2 regions of the Salinimicrobium aquimaris genome follow, and region 1 is predicted to be linked to the other one. Evidence: riboswitches for the same ligand, from Rfam matches in the RefSeq annotation. Region 1 holds a riboswitch; the other holds the start of a gene.
The links. Region 1 has a riboswitch for S-adenosylmethionine ahead of VR862_RS00950 (ATP-grasp domain-containing protein). Riboswitches for the same ligand answer to the same signal wherever they lie in the genome.
Positions count from the first base shown of each region.

Region 2: linked by a shared signal. The riboswitch ahead of VR862_RS02405 (homocysteine S-methyltransferase family protein) and the one ahead of VR862_RS00950 (ATP-grasp domain-containing protein) in region 1 are both predicted to bind S-adenosylmethionine.

Region 1 covers NZ_JAYDZX010000001.1:206,523-209,636, reverse strand. Annotated here, with positions in the region: gene VR862_RS00955 (HAD family hydrolase) at 1-731, opposite strand, end outside; SAM riboswitch class I at 979-1,077, shown strand; gene VR862_RS00950 (ATP-grasp domain-containing protein) at 1,476-2,465, shown strand; gene VR862_RS00945 (LLM class flavin-dependent oxidoreductase) at 2,462-3,114, shown strand, end outside.
Region 2 covers NZ_JAYDZX010000001.1:539,956-543,069, reverse strand. Annotated here, with positions in the region: gene VR862_RS02420 (ion channel) at 1-23, opposite strand, end outside; gene VR862_RS02415 (GDCCVxC domain-containing (seleno)protein) at 209-427, shown strand; tRNA gene VR862_RS02410 (tRNA-Ser) at 579-663, opposite strand; SAM riboswitch class I at 947-1,050, shown strand; gene VR862_RS02405 (homocysteine S-methyltransferase family protein) at 1,098-2,117, shown strand; gene metH (methionine synthase) at 2,117-3,114, shown strand, end outside.

The sequences.
Region 1 (3,114 bases):
GCTACTGCTTTCACCTCATCATGTGCATTTTTCATAGCATAGCTGTAGCCCGAATGTTGAAATAATTCGATATCATTCAGGTAATCTCCAAAGGCCAGAGTTTCCTCCTCCTTTATATTCATTTGCTGCTGAAGAGCTTTTAAAGCATTTCCTTTCTGGGCCTCTTTGTCATTGAAATCGATCCAGATCTTTCCGGAAAGTTTTACCTGTAACCGTTTTCCGAAATGCTGAAGGTGTGGCAGGGAATTTTCTTCGGCGCCGGCAAGGTCACAGACGGTGAGCTTCAGGATCACATCATCTTCGACCTGTAAAAGGTCTTCAACAACCTTGTACTTCTCGTAATGGTTAAGAAAGGGTTCCATAAATTCAGGATCTGTCTTCTCAATATAAGCCTGTTTCCTTCCGCAGAGGATCAAATACTTGTTATCGAGTTTTCTCACTGCTTTTATTACTTCATGAACCACTTTCCTTTCCATGGGCACAATGTGAAGTTGCCTGCCCTTGTACATTACAATGGCGCCATTCTCGGCCAGGTAAATAAGCTCATCCTTGACAGCATCCATTCGTTCCATGAGACTGTAGTACTGCCGGCCACTGGCAACAGCAAATTTTATTTCCTGCTCCTGTAGCTCCTTGAATATCTTTAGGAATTGCGGACTCACTTCATGCCGGCTGTTGAGCAAAGTGCCATCCATATCACTCACGATGAGCTTTATCTTTGAATAATCCATTATCATATTTCTAGGGCTCCAAATTTAAAATTAAGACTTCGGAAGAATTAATTACACACGTTAATTTTTTGGGAAGATCACTTTTAAATACTCAACAAATGCCGCTGAAGATCTTAAACTCCTGAAGGAAGTGAGGGCTAGCAACTGTTTATCAATGCTTTAAGAAAAAATTTTTTCTTTTGGAAAATCTTTTTTGGTGATCTCGAAGTTGCATTCTATTTTTGCTTCTTCAAATCAATAGTGAATTGATTTATAAAGAAGCGTGGAGAGACAGGCTCAATGATACGCTAGCAACCTGACCGAGTCAAGGTGCTAACTCCTGATCCAATTTTGGAGAATATAAATTAAACGATGATGAAAAATTCCATACCGGCAGACGCTATTCTGCATTTCAACACTTCCTTATACTGTTCGGCGACTTCAAGATCTTTTTGTTGCTGTTGTTGCTAGGAGCTTTTTAAACCGACTTTGCTCTTTCAGTTTTCGGACTGAATCCCTGTAATTTATTTGGCCTCGTTGAAGCCTTTTTTCCTTGTATCTATTGATTATGTACCCAATCCTGTTCCCGTTTCTCGGAAAGGCATTTGCAAATTATTGCCTAACAGCAACTTTCAGGTTTTCTCTCAAGCAGGAAACCAGTTGGAGAGAGAAATTATCCAGTGGCAAAAGCTGGATGTTTGTCCATTGCTGTAGATGGATTTCACTCCCTTAAAAATTCAAAAAAACTGTAATAATAATTATATCATGAGTCTTAATAACAATAATCCTAACCCCATAGCAGTCTATTACGAGCACCCGGACTGGTTTCGTCCTTTATTCAATGAACTGGAAAAACGCGAAATCCGGGTGGAGAAACAGAATGCTGCAGAACATCTTTTCAGAATTGCTGAAAAGGATTTCTCCTACGATGTTCTATTTAACCGAATGAGTCCATCGGCTTACCTGCGCAATAATGCACAGGCAATCTTTTATACCTCCAGCCTACTGGAATCACTTGAAAAGAAAGGCATAAAGGTGATCAATGGATCAAAAGCATGGAAGTATGAAATTTCGAAAGCCCTTCAATTGAATCTGCTGGAATCTCTTGGTCTCCCCTACCCAAAGGCAGTGGTGATCAATCATCCTTCCCAGGCGGTTTCTGCAAGTGAAGGTCTTCGGTTTCCAATTGTGGTCAAAGCCAACATAGGTGGTAGTGGAGCGGGAATCGTTAAATTCAATAGCCGGGAAGAACTGCAGCAGGCAGTAGCAGAAAATAACATTGATCTGGGACTTGACGCTACGGCCCTGGTTCAGGAATTTATTCCGGCGCGGGGTGGATCCATTCACCGGGTTGAAACTCTTGGAGGCAAATACCTCTATGGAATAAAAGTATACACCTCGGGCGAAAGCTTCAACCTTTGCCCGGCAGATATCTGCCAAACTACGACAGGGCAAGAATTAACAAGGAATGCGTGTGCTCTTGATGCGCCAAAAAATGGATTAAAGGTAGAAGCCTTTACTCCGTCCCAAGAGATCATTGAGCAAATTGAGCAAATCATCCAGGCCACGGGCATAGAAGTGGGTGGTATAGAATACATCATAGACGACAGAGATGGGCAACTTTATTATTATGATGTGAATGCGCTATCCAATTTCGTGGCAGATGCAACCAACGTCATAGGATTTGATCCCCATGAAAAACTGGTTGACTATATAGAAAAAGTCGCTAACCTTAAAAAAGAAGAAGTACTATGAAATACGGATATTGGTTACCGGTATTTGGAGGATGGTTGAGAAATGTTCCTAATGAGAACATGTCTATTTCCTGGGAATACATAAAGAACCTGGCGCAAAAAAGTGAAGACTGGGGATATAGCCTCTCTCTTATTGCCGAATTGTATTTGAATGATATCAAAGGGGAAGAGGCCCCATCTTTGGATGCGTGGTCTACTGCAGCTGCACTTGCTGCGGTAACAAGGGAGCTGGAGATCATGGTGGCGGTGAGACCCACTTATCATAATCCGGCCCTGCTTGCAAAGGCTGTCGCGAATCTGGAACACATAAGTAACGACAGGATCTCGTTAAATGTCGTTGCCTCCTGGTGGAAAGCAGAAGCAGAAAAGTATGGGATAGATTTCGACCAGCACGATGACAGATATGCCCGCACGGGAGAGTGGATAGAAGTGGTTAGCAAACTCTGGAAGGAAGATCACGTGACTTTTAACGGAAATTACTACCAGGTCCAGGATAATGTATTGCAGCCAAAACCTGCAAAAAAGCCATTCCTTTATGCCGGGGGAGAATCTGAAGCCGCTAAAACCATGATAAGCCGGCAGTGCGACGGCTATGTTATGCACGGCGATTCCCCTGCAGAAATTGGAAAGAGAATTGAAGACATGAAGCG
Region 2 (3,114 bases), 330 kb from region 1:
AGAAGGAGAATAGTGTTTTCCATGACTATCGGGAGTTTTCCATTATTTGACCATCGAATTTAGAGGATACTGAAAGAATGTTTGTTAATTTTAGCAAAAACTTCGGGGCGTACGCACCTTTGAAAGCTAGACTATAAAAATGGGACATTTTTTGCACCACCAGCCTGAAGCAATATAAGTACTTCATCTATGCCTTAAAAATGAATCAATGAAGACCATATTAAAATCGTTAATTACTTGTCCCTATTGCAAGGTTTCGAGGGAGGAAATAATGCCTGCAGATGCTTGCCAATTCTTTTATAAATGCTCAAACTGTGAAGTAGTTGTGAAGCCTTTGGAGGGGGATTGCTGCGTTTTTTGTAGCTACGGATCTGTTCCTTGTCCGCCCATCCAGGAATCTCGCTCATGCTGTAGTCATTCCGACTAAGTTTTGTGTTGCTTTTGTTCGACTCGAGTCTACTGCTAACCAAGCTGATTTAAGGATTCGCAGGACATGCTAGAGAAAAGGTCTTCAAACTGCGTTTAAACCTTCCTTAAAATAAAAATGCTTCCCCTTTCAGGGAAGCATTTAAAGTCTGCGGAGGAAGAGGGATTCGAACCCCCGGAGGTGTTACCCTCAACAGTTTTCAAGACTGCCGCAATCGACCACTCTGCCATTCCTCCATTGCGGGTGCAAATATAAAAAGCTTTTTTAAATATTGAACAAGAAATTTTACTTTTTGAATGAAGAACTTTTTGTGAAGTTTCTAACCCACCTATTGATAGTAACTTAAAATCCCAGAAAAATTTTCTCTTGACTCTTGACTCTTGTCTCTTGACTCTTGTCTCTTGTCTCTTGTCTCTTGTCTCTTGATTCTTGTCTCTTGATTCTTGTCTCTTGTCTCTCTTTTCATTTGCATTTCCCGGTTTTATAGATATCTTTGCCTAAGTTCATTTTTTAATAAACGAGTTATCAAGAAAGGTTGAGGGATTAGACCCTGTGAAACCTTAGCAACCCTCCTTAGGAGAAGGTGCTACGTTCTACCCCGAGTACTCGGGGATAGATAACTAAGAATTCTTTCCCGACTTCTTTTTTGATAGCCATATTGCGCAAACCAATGTCAAAAATAGAAGACTTACTCTCAGAAAAAATACTGATCCTCGACGGTGCCATGGGTACCATGCTGCAGGAATATAAATTTACCGAAGAAGATTTCCGCGGAAAACGTTTTGCCGACTGGCCTGTGTCGCTCAAAGGAAACAACGACCTGCTTTCCCTCACTCAACCTTCAGCAATTGCAGCTGTCCATCGCAAGTACTTTGATGCGGGTGCAGATATTGTCGAAACCAATACCTTCTCGGCGACTTCCATTGCTATGGCCGACTACCAGATGCAGGAGCTGGTCTATGAACTTAACTATGAATCTGCCAGGATAGCCAAAGAAGTGGCTCAAAATGTCACTTTTGAGACCCCGGATAAACCACGCTTCGTGGCAGGCGCTATCGGCCCCACTAATAAAACCGCGAGCATGTCGCCAGATGTTAATGATCCCGGTTTCAGGGCGATCTCGTTCACAGAATTGGCTGCCGCCTATAAGGAGCAGGCAAAGGGATTGATCGATGGCGGAGTAGATGTGCTGCTTGTAGAAACGGTTTTTGACACCTTAAATGCCAAGGCCGCTCTTTTTGCCATTGAAGAACTTAAGGAGGAGCTGGATGTCGACATTCCGGTAATGATAAGCGGAACCATTACAGATGCTTCGGGCCGCACTTTGAGCGGGCAAACTGCCGAAGCTTTCCTTATTTCCATTTCTCACATTCCTTTGCTCAGCGTGGGCTTTAATTGTGCCCTGGGGGCAAAACAGCTCACGCCACACCTGGAGGTTTTAGCTAAAAGTTCCGGATTTGGAGTGTCTGCTTATCCCAATGCCGGGTTGCCAAATGCTTTTGGGGAGTACGACCAGAGCCCGACGGAGATGGCTGCACAGATCCGGGAGTATCTTTCCCGCGGACTTGTAAATATCCTCGGAGGTTGCTGCGGAACAACTCCCGAACACATCAAAGCCATTGCTGAAGTAGCTAAAGAATACAAGCCACGGGAATTCAAGAAAGAGATCCAACCTGAAACTGAAGTATAATGACAGGAGAAAAAAGAACATCAAAAAACACATTTTTGGAAGGTAAGCAGCAGAGATATTTAAAGCTGTCGGGTCTCGAACCCCTGGTCATCACCCCCAATTCTAATTTCATTAACGTAGGGGAGCGCACTAACGTTGCCGGTTCTAAAAAGTTCCTGAGGTTGATCAAGGAAGAGAAGTACGATGAAGCACTTTCTGTAGCCCGTGACCAGGTGGAAGGTGGAGCACAGATCCTGGATGTGAATATGGACGACGGGCTCATCGACGGGAAGGAAGCTATGGTGAAATTCCTGAACCTGTTAATGGCCGAGCCCGATATAGCCCGTATCCCTGTTATGATAGATAGTTCCAAATGGGAGATCATCGAAGCCGGGTTGCAGGTAGTCCAGGGGAAATGTGTGGTGAACTCAATAAGCCTCAAGGAAGGGGAAGAGGAATTCCTGGTGCATGCAAAAAAGATAAGGCGCTATGGAGCGGCAGTAGTGGTAATGGCCTTTGATGAAATTGGCCAGGCAGATAATTATGAGCGTCGTATTGAGATCGCGAAACGTTCTTACGATCTGCTGACTCAAAAAGCCGGTTTTTCGCCAGAAGATATCATTCTCGACCTCAATATTTTTCCTGTAGGAACAGGTATGGAAGAACACCGGCGTAATGCTGTGGATTACATTGAAGCCACACGTTGGGTCAAGGAAAATCTGCCACACGTGAACCTAAGTGGGGGAGTGAGCAATGTTTCCTTTTCTTTCCGCGGAAATGATCCCGTGCGGGAAGCTATGCATTCAGTATTTCTGTATCACGCTATTAAAGCCGGAATGAACATGGGGATTGTAAATCCTGCACTTCTGGAGGTGTATGATAACATTCCTAAGGATCTGCTGGAGCATGTGGAAGATGTTATTCTTGACCGCCGCGATGATGCCACCGAGCGCCTCCTGGCTTTTGCTGAAACTGTTGTGGGGAAAGAAAGGGAAAGCAAAACAGATCTTTCCTGGAG